Regions from separate parts of the Sediminibacillus sp. JSM 1682029 genome, predicted to be linked through region 3. Evidence: riboswitches for the same ligand, from Rfam matches in the RefSeq annotation. Region 3 holds a riboswitch; each other region holds the start of a gene.
What was found. Region 3 has a riboswitch for S-adenosylmethionine ahead of ABVF09_RS02715 (methionine ABC transporter ATP-binding protein). Riboswitches for the same ligand answer to the same signal wherever they lie in the genome.
Positions count from the first base shown of each region.

Region 1: it holds a riboswitch for S-adenosylmethionine, as region 3 does, so the genes downstream of both, ABVF09_RS07605 (LLM class flavin-dependent oxidoreductase) here and ABVF09_RS02715 (methionine ABC transporter ATP-binding protein) in region 3, are expected to answer to the same signal.
Region 2: it holds a riboswitch for S-adenosylmethionine, as region 3 does, so the genes downstream of both, ABVF09_RS07965 (PLP-dependent aspartate aminotransferase family protein) here and ABVF09_RS02715 (methionine ABC transporter ATP-binding protein) in region 3, are expected to answer to the same signal.
Region 4: it holds a riboswitch for S-adenosylmethionine, as region 3 does, so the genes downstream of both, ABVF09_RS17480 (iron-containing alcohol dehydrogenase family protein) here and ABVF09_RS02715 (methionine ABC transporter ATP-binding protein) in region 3, are expected to answer to the same signal.

Region 1 is NZ_JBEWYY010000003.1:279,589-283,159, reverse strand. It holds gene ABVF09_RS07610 (ATP-grasp domain-containing protein) at 1-260, opposite strand, end outside; gene ABVF09_RS07605 (LLM class flavin-dependent oxidoreductase) at 294-1,343, opposite strand; SAM riboswitch class I at 1,463-1,570, opposite strand; gene helD (RNA polymerase recycling motor HelD) at 2,343-3,571, opposite strand, start outside.
Region 2 is NZ_JBEWYY010000003.1:357,592-361,162, reverse strand. It holds gene ABVF09_RS07975 (hypothetical protein) at 1-428, shown strand, start outside; gene ABVF09_RS07970 (hypothetical protein) at 425-1,264, shown strand; SAM riboswitch class I at 1,418-1,528, shown strand; gene ABVF09_RS07965 (PLP-dependent aspartate aminotransferase family protein) at 1,669-3,435, shown strand.
Region 3 is NZ_JBEWYY010000001.1:545,523-549,093, reverse strand. It holds gene ABVF09_RS02725 (MetQ/NlpA family ABC transporter substrate-binding protein) at 1-274, opposite strand, end outside; gene ABVF09_RS02720 (methionine ABC transporter permease) at 319-981, opposite strand; gene ABVF09_RS02715 (methionine ABC transporter ATP-binding protein) at 974-1,984, opposite strand; SAM riboswitch class I at 2,060-2,167, opposite strand; gene ABVF09_RS02710 (YwbE family protein) at 2,351-2,548, shown strand; gene ABVF09_RS02705 (HAD family hydrolase) at 2,639-3,427, opposite strand.
Region 4 is NZ_JBEWYY010000013.1:57,673-61,243, forward strand. It holds gene ABVF09_RS17470 (MBL fold metallo-hydrolase) at 1-259, shown strand, start outside; gene ABVF09_RS17475 (pyridoxal phosphate-dependent aminotransferase) at 870-2,048, opposite strand; SAM riboswitch class I at 2,196-2,297, shown strand; gene ABVF09_RS17480 (iron-containing alcohol dehydrogenase family protein) at 2,390-3,484, shown strand; gene ABVF09_RS17485 (carbon-nitrogen family hydrolase) at 3,504-3,571, shown strand, end outside.

The sequences.
Region 1 (3,571 bases), on a different contig from region 3:
CTGCCATTGATCACCGTGCGCCCGTGTCGCTCCAGCCACGCTAAAACCGCCTCCGTCAATTCAGGGGCATACCGATGATCTCTTGTATGGGAGGAGGCACTGATCCGGCTATAAAAGATTCCTTCTGGTGGTTCTTCTGTCAAATCGACCATCCCCTGGTCCAAAAACCATTCTTCATAAGGGACATCAAGCTCCTCCAATCGTTTCGTCAGGTGCTCGGTCCATTCACTATTTTCATGGATGACATATACTTTGCTCATTCTGCCGTCTCCTCTCCTTGGTATGGTTTCAAGTTATTTCAATAACTGACGTCGTTTTTCTTCCACAAGCGGCATGACTTGCTGCGAGAAACGCTCCATTTCTTCCAGCTGGGGCGAAAACTGCAGCAATAATAAGTCCAATCCCGCTTCTTCGTATGCCGCGATCCTTTCCGCAATTTGGTCCGGTGTCCCGATTAAATTTGGACGCAAGCCCCGGTTCGAGACCGAATAATCATTAAGTTCAACTTGTTGCTCCAACTGCGATTTGCTGACAAAGTCTTGATAGCCGGCGTATCCCGCGCTATCTTTCACGTCAGTTATTCGTTTCCATTCTTCCAATGCTTCTTCCTCGGTATCCCGGCAAATCACGTAGGCCGCCATGCCAAACGATTGGAATTCTGGCTGACTGGCTTCTTCCCGCCTTACCTTCATTTCCGCTATCTTGCTGGCAATCTCATCGACCGTGCCTCCGTGCATGACATAGGCGTCACAGGAATCGACAATTGCCTGTTTGCCACGATCGCTTTCCCCTCCCGCATATAGGGTCGGGAAAGGTTTTTGTACCGGCTTAGGAGCAAGTTTGGCATTGTTCACTTCATAATAATTGCCATGGTAAGAAAACGTTTCTTCCTGCCACATCCCTTTCAACACTTCCAGGAACTCCTCTGTCCGGTCATACCGTTCATCGTGGGCGGTAAATGCTCCACCATATTGTTTCGCTTCTTCTTCCCACCATGCCGAGACGACATTCAGTGTAAACCTGCCGTTACTGATATGGTCAATGTTAGCAGCCATTTTTGCTGCTACAGCAGGATTGTGGAACCCGGGACGGACTGCTGTCATGATTTCGATTTTCTCTGTCACTGCTGCCAGTCCGGCCGCTGTCGACCATGCTTCCAGAGAATCTGCATCGATTCCTTTTATGTCGTTCAAATATAACTCAGCAATCAACGTGGTATCATAGCCCCATTTCTCTGCTGACTGGATCACTTGTTTTGCATAATCAAAGGTTGGAGGCATCAGTTCATCCTCTACATTTCGCAACCATCCGCCGAAAATCGGCAGCCAAAATCCGTACTTCATGTTATCTCTCCCCTGCCTGAATGCTGACAAATTTTGTTTCCGAATAAGATCTTATTTGAAACCAGGCGTTATAAAAAAGCCTTCTCCCAGAGAGGAAGAAGGCTTATTCGTCATTCAGCTTCTTATCTCTCAGAGTACATTCACTCTGTAGGAATTGGCACCTTCCTGAAATTCCAGTGGGTTGCCGGGCTTCATCGGGCCTGTCCCTCCGCCTCTCTTCATAAGAATCGTTATTCGGTTGAAGTAATCTTATCAAATAACTCGGGTTAATTGCAACTGGTTGATTTCCACAATTCCATTGATTTTGTTTTTCATAAAACCTATAAACTGTGAATTAACTTGAGTGAGTCCCCCTGACATCCGGCCTTTATTTAGGTTGGAGAACAGCGCTGAGGAAATACCCTGCGCTTTCCGCGGGCGGCTGGTGAGCTTCCTCGAGCTAACGCTCTGCGGGATCTCTCCGAGGCCTTTGCTCCCGCAGGAGTCTCCGGGTATTTCCTCAGCTAAGAATAGCTTCCTGTTTTTAAGCGAGTATACTAGATATATTTTTCTTCATTCAATAGCATGAAACATCTTATCAAAAGACATTTCTAGGAAAACAAGCAGAAAGCCGAGAGAAGGGGAAAAGACGAAACCCAAACTGTTTTTTATGAAAAGACACACATATCCTGACAAGCGTTTTATTAAGAGGCTTAATGTTTGCGATAATCAGCAAACTTCTTAGCGAAGGTAGCATACGAAGACTCCAGCGGGAACAGCGCGAGCTGAAGATCCACTTGGTAAAGCGGTTTTCTTTACCAAGTTAGCTGAAGCCGTGCCCGCGGAAAGCGAAGTATGCTACCGAAGCGTTAGTTACACGCTTTTTGCATAGGCAATGGAGCTCCCCATTAAAGTTACTGCATAGTTTCTATCAACTCTCGAGACGAAACAATAAAGTCTGCGATTCTTGTTTTGGCTGCATGCGCCCAATTCGGACGGAAATTGCTAGATGTCTCTTGCCTATGCCCTGTCATACAAATCTTCCGGCAGTTGTTGCAAAAAAGCGGACATTGGACCGATCGAGAACACAGCCAGTTCATGCATCGCCCTCGTACAGGCTGTGTAAAGCAAATTCCGCTCCAGTTCCCGAGAATATTGAGAAGCCGAAGCATTATAGATAATCGCCGCATCGAACTCGATTCCTTTTGCCAGATATGCCGGAAGCACAAGCAGCCCTTTTTGGAAGGTGTGCGTTTCTTCATCCATCAGCTTTGCTTCCGTTTCTTCGCGCAATAATTGATACGCCTCCCGGCTCTCCTCCATCGTTTTGCAAATAATGGCGATTGTTTGGTGATTTGCAGCGGTATAGCCCTTTATTGTCTGCAATATTTGCTGTTTTAGTTTATGTTGATCAGACACCTGGATAATCAATGGCTTTGAACCTTCCCGGTTGAAAGGCTCAATGACATCGCCGCCTGGCATAAAGGCTTTGGTAAACTCCACAATTTGCCTGGTTGAACGATAACTTCTCGTCAGGGTGATCCGTTCGTGCTTTGCTTCCAATCGAGAAGAAAGCAGGGTTTCTTCCGTGGAGGCATGCGCATAAATCGCCTGGTTGTAATCTCCTAGAAGCGTCATCCTGCTAAGAGGGAAAACCTCTTGGAAATAAGCAAACTGGAACGGGGAGTAATCCTGGGCTTCGTCGATGAATAAATGCCTGATAGACCGATTCACCTGAAAGCCGACCAGTCGATTGTAAAAGTATAAGTATGGAGCAGCTTCTTCCCAGGTCAATTTTCTTTTCTCCAGTAACTCCAGCGATTGCCGGCAAATTTCCGGCCAATTATCCGGAAGCTTTACGCCATCGACTCCTGTCTCAGCATCAAAAAGCTTTTGAAAAGTTTTTTCCGCATGAAAGAAGCGGCGACGCTTTATCTTTTGGCGCAACGGCTGGAAGTTATCGTCAATCACCTTTTGACGAAGCAATTCCTCTTCCCGTACAAAGTCATAATAAGGGTCATCGGAGGATGCATCCTCTTCCTGCAACTGCTGGTACACCGAAAGAAAGTCTTCTTTTTCCAAAAGCTGCCCTTCTTCCAACACCCAGTCCTCCTGCAGCTGCCCCTTTGCAAACTTGTCCACTTGTTTCAAAAGCCATTTGGCAGTCGCTTCCATCCTGTTCGGGAGACTCATCGCCGGATCAAGCCTGTAAAAGTAATCAGTTATGGAATATTTATCTACAATCACCG
Region 2 (3,571 bases), on a different contig from region 3:
TAGGGTTGCAGCGAAGAGGGCTGCAATTAATGGCTGCCTTTCTGCTAGCCATCTATGTGCTGGACGTTCTGCACCTTTCCATCTTCTTGTTTTTGATTCCGATCATCTGGTTTTTCAGCTTTTTCGACGCCTTGCAGCATTCCAGCAAGGCCGAACAGGGAGAAGTTCAGGACGTGCCGATTGTAAAGTATTTGGCAAACCATCAAAAATGGCTGGGCATCGCCCTTTTACTGCTTGGGATTTTCTATATTGCCGATTCCATTTTGCTTCCAGTCATAGCTGAACAAGTGCGTGCAGCGTTTCAAATCGATCTTTGGTATTATTACCGCCAGTATTTTCAAGTATCGCTTGTCTGTTTGCTTTTGATAGCTGGGGGAATTCGTTTGATCATCGGGGCGAAACCGGATAAAGGAGGAAACAATCAATGAAGAAATGGCGGGTAGGATCTGTCTCCATGGGGGCAGCCCTCATTTTACTAGGTACGGTCATCATGCTCTCTCAATTTTTCGATTGGGATGCAACAACGGTTTTATTGGCCTGGTTTCCATTGATCCTGATTGTTTTAGGAGTGGAAATCATCCTTTACGTCTACATGTCCCGGCAAGAACAACCTGTGGTGAAATATGACATTTTATCCATCGTATTCATCACTTTCTTAGGGGGTGTTGCGCTCATCCTTTTTATCGGGGCCACTACTGGATTGCTGGATAAGATTAAAACCACTGTCCAAGCTGAGGAGGTGGAAGCAACCTTGCCGCCAATCGAAAAAAATATCGGTGACAAGGTGAAAAAAATTGTCTTGGAGTCCGCGGAGGGAACAAGGCTGGAGACAAACAACACAGGCGCTATTCATATATTCGGCACCTTCCACTCTAGTACGGCAAGTAAAAAAGACATCAAGCCAGAGGAAGTCGCCTCTTTTCACCAGGTCGGTGACACCTTGTATGTGGAAATGCTTGAAGCACCCACGAGCCAATTCGGATATGATGACAGCCGGTTTACTGCAACGGTGTCGATTCCGGGAAACATGGAAACCGAGGTCCGCTCCTGGCTGGATGAAGCGCGCCTGAACCTGGCAGCTATCAAAAGTAATTGGTCGTTAACCGAGGTGGATGAGGTGTATCTGACCAATCCGGATAAGGCCGATGTCCAACTACATACTGAAAACATTTGGCAAGAAGAATCCAGTGACCAAACAGATACATTCGGAAAAGGCACCCACCAACTCGAAATCGAAGAAGTCAATCAACTGTATACCAAGTAAATTCTTTATCCTGGTAGAGCAATGGGGGACAGTCCCTCCGGCGGGGACTGTCCCCTTCTTTTTTCAAATTTTTTCTTTAAGGGTTGACTGGATTGACAGAGTGATTTATAATTCTTTCAAAGATTGAAATTTCAAACATATTGAATAACAAGACTCTTATCCAGAGCGGCGGAGGGACTAGGCCCGATGATGCCCGGCAACCTTCAAGCGACAATGCTTGAAAAGGTGCCAATTCCTACAGGTCCATGATCTGAAAGATAAGAGGAGGACTCCGACTACACGCCCTCTTCTTAGGAAGAGGGCTTTTCTATTCCCCCTCTTCCAACACAACAATCTTGTTACCTGCTTTTCACGGCCTTAGGTACTATTTTTCCCTAGAATTATCCCGCTTAGGAGGAATTAACATGACAAACCCATTCCATTTGCTAGGCACCGAAACACAACTTCTTCACGGAGGACAGACACCAGATCCGGCGACAGGTTCCAGGGCAGTCCCGATTTATCAAACGACATCCTATGTATTCCGTGATACCGAGCACGCCCAGAATCTTTTTGCCCTGGCTGAACCTGGCAATATTTATTCGCGCATCATGAATCCGACTGTGGATGCTTTTGAACAACGGATCGCTCTGTTGGAAGACGGCGTAGCGGCAGTTGCCACCTCTTCCGGCATGGCTGCCATTACTCTGTCGATTCTGAACTTGGCAGGGAGCGGCGATGAAATCGTAGCCGACAGCAATCTTTACGGCGGCACTTATAACCTGTTTGTCAAAACACTGCCTCGCTACGGAATCAATGTCACCTTTGTGGATGCTTCGGATCCGGAAAACGTCCGTGCAGCTATCACCGACAAAACCAAAGCGGTCTTTGGCGAAATCATCACCAATCCAAGCCTGAATGTGTTTGACGTGGAAACAATCGCTGCGATTGCACATGAACACGATATCCCGTTGATTATCGATAATACATTTGCCACTCCGTATGTAACCAAACCGATTACCTGGGGAGCGGACATCGTTGTCCACTCTGCTACCAAGTGGATCGGCGGGCACGGTACGACAATCGGAGGGGTAGTCGTCGATGGCGGACGTTTTGATTGGAACAATGAAAAATTCCCTGAATTCATCCAGCCTGATGAAAGCTATCACGGCATCAGGTATGCCATCGACACTGCACCGGCAGCCTTTGCTACGAAGCTACGCGTACAGCTGTTGCGCGACATCGGCGCCTGCCTGAGCCCGCAGAACGCATTTTTGCTGTTGCAGGGTCTGGAAACATTGCATCTGCGTGTAGAAAAGCATAACCAAAACGCCCAGCAGGTCGCCGGTTACCTAAGCGACCATCCAGCAGTGGAATGGGTTGCATATCCAGGATTGGAAAACCATCCTTCCCACCAACTTGCAGAAAAATACTTGAACGGAAAGGCAGGTTCCATTATTACTTTCGGTATCAAAGGCGGACGCGATGCAGGACGGCAGTTGATCGACAACATCACCCTTTGGTCGCATGTAGCCAATGTCGGGGATGCCAAATCACTGATCATCCATCCCGCTTCCACCACCCACCAGCAGCTTGATGCAGATGGATTGAAGGAAAGTGGTGTTACGGAAGAATTGATTCGTCTTTCGATCGGTATTGAAACCGCAGAGGACTTGATTCAGGATCTCGATCAGGCAATCGCACAAGCTACCGGTACAAAGCCCACCATTACTGCCACAAATGAAAAGGCAGTACAATGGGCGCTTCACTCACCATTCGACCGGACAAACGGGCTCCGGCAAAAAACGATAGCCGTTCTTGGATTAGAGCCGGATGAAAATTTGCCGGTGTATCGAACAGCTGCGAAGTTGCAAAATCTCGGATTTAAAGTCATTCCGGTCCACAATGGAAATGAGCCAATTCTAGGTGAGACGCCAGTGGCGAATGTGGCAGCAATAGAGGAAGAAATCGATGTCGTTTATACACAGGACACACTCGCTGCAGAGGCTTTACTGGCAAATGACGGCCAGGTTGAAACAAAAATACTGTGGCTCGATTCCCAGAGTACTAGCCTGGATGTCACCGATCAGGCGCGCGTGCAAGGGATTACCGTTGTCGAAAGTCTCTGCCCATACCAAGAAGCGGTGAGACTGAGAAGCGGAGATACAAGAAAGCAGCCGGTCCACGCCTAAGCAGGCAAGAATCGGTATGAAAATAGAATATTTCCCTCAACAAAAGCCGCTTGAAAAGTACCAAGCGGCTTTTGTATGTACAAAGACTTGCATAAATTCGTTAAATCCTTTCATACTATCTTTGAAAAGGAGGAGA
Region 3 (3,571 bases):
GGTTGGCGTCCAAATCGCCGTTTGCCAGAGAATTATTCGGCTGAATATAGTCGGTGAATTCCTTGTTTTCCACTGTGTAGCCTTTTTCTTCAAGGAGTGGAGCGATGGCTTTGTTTACCATGTCGCTGTAAGGCCCGGTAGTTGCTCCGAAGGTTATCTCTTTTTTGCCGCTGTCGCTTCCTTCTCCATTACTGGCGGTGTCATCTTCATCTGAGCCGCATGCAGCCAACACTGTTAGCAATAAAATCGTCAGCAAGGTTAATAATTTTTTCATTTTCGTTCCCCCTCATTCTTCGTTGATAAACTTTTTATATTTTCTCAGCGCTTGTTGACCGCCTTTGCGATGAAGTCACCGAGATACTGCACAAATTGGACCAATACGATCAATACGATAACGGTAGTGAACATGACGGTATCGTCATAGCGGTAATAGCCATACCGGATAGCCAAGTCGCCGATACCTCCGCCGCCGACGGTTCCCGCCATCGCCGAGTAACCGATAAGGCTGATGGCTGTGATGGTCAAGCCACTGATCAAACCGGGCTTTGCTTCCGGGAAAATGATATCTTTGATAATCATCCATGGGGAAGCTCCGACTGCAACAGCAGCTTCGATAACACCTTTATCGATTTCTCTGGCGGCCGATTCGACAATACGGGCATAGAACGGAATGGCGGCCACCGATAAGGAAACGGATGCAGCCAGTGGCCCGATAGTTGTATTGGTCAGCAGCTTCGTAAATGGAATCAGGAAAACAAGTAAAATAATAAATGGGATCGAGCGGATTAAATTAACAATGATTCCGACAACCAGTTTTACAAATTTGTTTTCCAGAAAAAGTCCTTTGTCGGTGACGTATAGCAAAATCCCCATCGGCAAGCCAATAAGAACGGCCACCAGCAGACTTATCCCCACCATCAGCATCGTTTCCAAAAAAGCTGTATTCAACTCCGGCAAAAGTTCGATAATCCGATCAAGCATGCTGAATCACCTCCAGCTGATTGACACGCTCTTTTAAGTAAGCAACCGCTTTGTCTACTTCGGATCGTTCACCGGTCATTTCCATAATGAAAATGCCGAGTGGTGTTTCGCCGATGTATTCGACTTTCCCGTGCAGGATATTCCCGCGTACCGAGAAAGTCTGCAGCATATCGGAAACAACGGCTTCACCGGCGATGTCACCACGGAATTGGAGGCGCATCAAGGTTCCGGTGCAGTTTTCCAATAATTTGGCCGGCAGCTCAAAGCTAAGGACAGTTTGAATGAACGCTTTGGTGAGCGGCTCGGTCGGATTGGCGAAAATTTCATATGTAGATCCTTCTTCGATCACGCGTCCCTCCTGCATGACCGCACAACGGTTGCAGATTTCTTTGACAACTTCCATTTCATGGGTAATGATGACAATCGTAATTCCAAACTGCTGATTGATTTTTTTCAATAATTTCAATATCGATTTCGTCGTACCTGGATCGAGTGCGGAAGTGGCTTCATCACAAAGCAGGACCTTCGGGTTGTTCGCGAGTGCCCGGGCGATGCTTACCCGCTGTTTTTGGCCGCCGCTCAATTGAGCCGGATAGTCGTTCGCTTTCTCGCGCAAACCGACTAATTCAAGCAATTCCAAGACGCGATTTTTCCGTTTGGATTTTGGGACTCCGGCAGCTTTTAAGGCAAAAGCGACATTTTCGAAGACTGTTTTTGATGAAACCAGGTAAAATCCCTGAAAAATCATCCCGATCGATTGTCTCGCTTCCCGAAGTTCCTTGCTGGATAAGCTCAACAGATCAACATTGTCGATCCATACTTTGCCGGTAGTCGGGCGCTCCAAAATATTCATGCAGCGGAGCAATGTGCTTTTTCCGGCTCCGCTGTAACCGACGATGCCGTAAATTTCCCCTTTTCTGATGTCCAGGGAAACTTCATCAACGCCGGTCACTAAACCAGCTTTTGTTTTGAACATCTTACTTACATTTTCAATTGTAATCATCCTGTTCCCCCCCAAACATCGTACAAAAATAAAAAAACCTCTTTCATTCAGAAAGAGGGAAGAAATACTATTCAATCCTTATCTTTCAGAATGAATCACCATTCTGCAGGAGGTAGCACCACTCCGCAAGGAAGGTTGCTGTGACGTCGACAGGCCTGGTCCCTCGGTCACTCTGGATAAGATTTATTAGATATGTAATTTGTAAGTAAGATAGATTCTATCATAATTGGCTGATAAATGTTTGTCAATGTATTTTAATTGGTAAAAATCAAAAAATTTCAGAGAATGAAAATGATAAGGTTTTCATGGAAACGACAGGCTTTTAATGGTAAGATGCTAACAGCAATACTGGAAGGAGTGACTTTGATGGATGGAAGGAAACGAAGTGCTATTAACCCGGGAGACTCAGTAGATATTGTGCTGAAGAAAGACCAGCGGTCCGGAAATTTGACCAAAGGGGTTGTGCGGGATATTCTAACCAATTCAAGCGAGCATCCGCACGGGATCAAAGTCCGTTTGGAAGATGGACAGGTTGGAAGGGTCAAGTCCGTCCATAAAGATTGAACATGCGTGACATAAAACAAGGGAGCGGATCGTCGTGAACAGACGGACCGCTCCCTTTTTGGGGAAAAGCTTACCACACCTTCAATTTCCTTATTTTATCAGTCCCAAGCTTTGCAGGCCTTTATAAATGCCGGAATCTTCTACAGTCGTTGTCCGATGCTTGGCATATTGGAAAAGGTCAGGGTGGGCATTTCCCATGGCAAACCCTTCGCCGACTGCCTGCATTAACTGCTTGTCATTCATGCCATCGCCAAAAGCAATCGCGCTTTCTTTCGGGATTTGCAGTCTATCGAGTAACTTGGCCACGGCTTTTCCTTTATTGACACTGTCTCTGATAACATCATAGCAGTGGTCAAGTCCGCTTACGTTCACTTGAGAAAAATCAATGTCATCTTCAACTTTGTAAAGAGAGGGATCTGTTTTCGAAAGTTTCATTAGGGTGACACCCAAAATATCATCGATCACTTCCGGTCCGAACAGTGCGTTTTTCTTTAATTCGAAAACATCGATGAATCGTTTTACGACCTCTGCTTCCATCGAGGTGTAGTAATTTCTTTCACTAGTATAAAGCACCATTTCATGTCCATGGCGGCTGGCCGTTTCAGTGAATTTTCGAACCGTATCTGCTTTCAGCGGTTCATCGACAATTACCTCATCCCGGTAGATGGCAAAAGCGCCGTTATAACCGATAAAGGAATGGATGTCGAGCTCCGTGGCGATATCAGCGATTTCATGGAGTGGACGGCCAGTTGCCAGGAAAACTTCCACGCCTTTTTCTTTGACCTCGAGCACTGCCTGTCTGGTGGAGTCTTGGATGGTATGATCAGGACGCAGAATTGTGCCATCAATGTCTAAAAACAAAACCTTGTAGTCGTTCATGTGATTCTCCTTTTGCTTTGAATGATTATTCGTTAACTAGGATGAATCTTATCATATCTTGTGCCCTTATTGAAAACTTTGCCCTTATAGCTCGTACAATACCTGGCAAGGATGTCGGTATGGTAAAATAGGTGAAAAGCATGA
Region 4 (3,571 bases), on a different contig from region 3:
ATTGCCGACGCATTTTAGCAGTACTAATGAATTGACTGAGGACGGCAAAGTTCAAAGTACATTACAAGCGTTATACACAAACAATCAGCGATTGAATATTTCTCCACAAAAGCGGTTTATCGAATTGGTTACAGAAAACCTGCCGCCACAACCAAACAGCTATCAGGAAATACGTCAGGCCAATTTAGGACTCGTCCATCCTGAACCAAAGCAGCAGCAGGAGATGGAAGCCGGCCCTAATCGGTGTGCCGTCAGCTGACGAAAAAGCTGGGACAATAGTATGGCACCAAAGCAAAAACCGGGCGAATTGGAAATGTCCGTTCGGTTTTTGCTTGTGACTTCGATAAACTTCTTTTTTCCTGTTGTTTGATGCGTGTTTCGTATCGCTACGGCAAGATACTACGCCTTCCACGGGCACGGCTTCCACTTCCTCAGAAAGCACCAACCGCTTTCTTGCGGGATTTTCAGCTCGTGCTGTTCCCGTTGGAGTCTCCGTATCTTACTTTCGCTACATTTTCGCTGTCTGATTTCCTTGTGATCAAGACAAGAGGAATAGAATAGAGAAACGTATTCTTCTATTGACTGATAGGTTTCCAAACAGTGATGAAGACGAAAAATTAGAGGGGGCAGGTTCGATATTCTTGAGAATTGTAGGTTGCGAATCAACAGCGTAAAAGAAAGACGGAATTCTCGTCAGAGGAGAAACCAACTTCATTCAACGGAGGCAAGGTACATAGACTCCTGCGGGATGAGCGCGAGCTGAAGATCCACTTGGCAAAGCAGTATTCTTTGCCAAGTTAGCTGAAGCCGTGCCCGCGGAAAGTGAAGTACCTTGCCGGAGTGATTGTCCCGGCCTCCTTTTTATTTCTCTACTTATCAAACAGATTCAAAGCAGCTATCCGGTCGGCGGCTTCCTCTAAACGTTCTTCCCTGTCCAGTAGACCGACACGTATATAGCCTTCGCCGCTTTTTCCGAACCCGTTTCCCGGTGCCACAGCAACATGGGCTTTTTCCAATAATAAATCGGCAAATGATTCAGAAGTAAAGCCAACCGGAACCGGCAGCCATGCAAAGAAGGTCCCTTTCGGCTTTTCTACCTTCCAGCCGATTTGATTTAATCGTCCCATAAATCGATCTCTTCTATTTTGATAGGTTTGCACCAGTTCGGCAACTGCAGTCTGATCGCCAGTCAACGCTTTGGCAGCAGCATGCTGGATTCCACCGAACAAACTGACATACATGTGATCCTGCAACAGGTTGATACTTTCGATTACCGAAGGGTTTCCGACTGCAAAAGCCACTCTCCAACCTGCCATATTATAAGTTTTGGAAAGCGTATAAATCTCCACACCAACTTCCTTGGAACCCTCGGATTGAAGAAAGCTTTGCGGTTTCTCGCCATCAAAGCCAAGTGCCCCGTAAGCAAAATCGTGGACGACACACACGTTATGTCTATTTGCCATTGCAATCGTTTCATCAAAGAACGACTTGTCGGCGACAGCAGAAGTCGGGTTATTAGGATAATTCAAAAACAGCAGTTTGGCTCTCTCCCAAATTTCCGTATCTATCGATTGATAATCTGGAAGAAATGCATTGCTTTTCACCAATGGCATTAAATGTGTTTCCGCATTCGCCAGAGCGATTCCGGACATGTAATCCGGGTAGCCTGGATCAGGGAGCAATGCGAGATCCCCTGGATTAAGCAAGCATTGACTTAATTCCACCAGTCCTGTTTTTGCACCGAATAAGACAGCGACCTCCGATTCTGGATCAAGGTTCACTTGGTATTCTCGTTTATAAAATTCTGCCGCTGCCTGCTTTAAAAACGAAAAGCCACGAAATGGCGAATATTTATGATAAGCCGGATTTTCCGTTGCTGCCTGCAATTCCTTTACAATGGCATCAGGTGTCGGCAAATCCGGGTTCCCCTGTCCCAAATTGATTACATCGTGCCCTTTGTCAACCAAGCCTTTCACCTTTGTCACCAGATTGGCAAAGAACTGGTCGGGCAGTCTGTTCAGTAAGTCTGATTGCTCAAAATTTTTCACAGTGTGTCACGCTCCCGATAGATCGATAAAATTATAGTATCTAATCATAGCTACTAACTTGGAATTTGTAAAGCCGTCCATCCAGTTAGTTTCTTGACAGAAAATATTCATGGTGGGATAATGCAAGCAATTATAGTGAATCTTAAACTCTTATCAAGAGAAGGTGGAGGGAATGGCCCTGCGAAGCCCGGCAACCGGTGAACAGACTCACACGGTGCTAAATCCTGCAGCAATTCTGCAAGATAAGAGGAAGAGCCGACACGCAACCTCTTCCTTTGGTGGAAGGGGTTTTTTTACGGAAATGCATGGATGTTATTTTACTAGAAAACGAGGTGCTTACATTGAGTTCAATCCAAGTTCAAGGCGCTCCTGCCATCTATCATTGCTATCAAGGGGTACTGGAATTACTTCCTGAAAAAATCGCGGAACAGCGATTTTCTCTCGGGCTGCTGCTGCATGGCGAAAAATCGTGGGAAGCAGCGAAGCGTCACTTTGTCGATCCCGGAGTACCGATGACTTACATATCCTATCAAAATGATTGTACACATGAAGAAGCGGATCGAATTGGCAAGACAGCGCTTGAAGAGAGTTCCGAGTTCATTATCGGAATAGGCGGGGGTAAGATTTTGGATTTGGCAAAAGCGGCCGGAAGCCGAACAGGACTGCCGGTGATCTTGATTCCGACCTTGGCATCGAACTGCGCAGCCTGGACACCGCTTAGTGTATTTTATGACTTGGAGGGGAACTTCGAGGAGTACACCGTTTTTCCCCGAAGCACCTGGCTGGTGCTTGTCGAGCCGAACATACTGATCGAGTCGCCGTCATCCTTTTTGCGGGCGGGCATAGGGGATACTATCGCCAAATGGTATGAGGCAGATGTACTGACACGTGATCTTCCGACAAAGGAGGTTCCATTGGAAATCGCGTTGCAGGCTGCCCGTCTTTGTCGGGATACTTTGCTTAGAGAAGGTAGAGAAGCACTGAAGGCACTCGAGGCAGGTACAATCACTGATTCATTTAAACGGACTGTTGAAACAATCATTATGGCTGGAGGAATGGTGGGAGGCTTCGGTGACCAATACGGCCGCATCTCCGGGGCTCATTCCATCCACAATGGATTGACCCATTTGCCGGAAACCCACTCGATTCTTCACGGTGACAAAGTTGCCTATGGTATCCTGGTTCAATTAGCGTTAGAAGGACGACCGGAGGAAATCAAAAGACTCCTTCCGCATTATCGGGAGCTGGGATTGCCAGTCAGCTTGTCCGATTTAGGGATCGATCCGGAACGGAAGAATGCAGTAGAAACGATTGCCGCTGCTGCTACAGCCCCGGGAGAGTCGATTCATTTCATGCATATAACGGACGCGCAACAGGTGACAGCCGGCATTCAACAGCTGGAAGAGTGGCTGGTGAATGCGACTCCGTATTCATAATAAGAAAGGGGACCCAATCATGAAGCAGACCTATGCACTAATCCAAATGGATATCGCTTTCGGTGATCCGCAAACCAATTTCCGGCA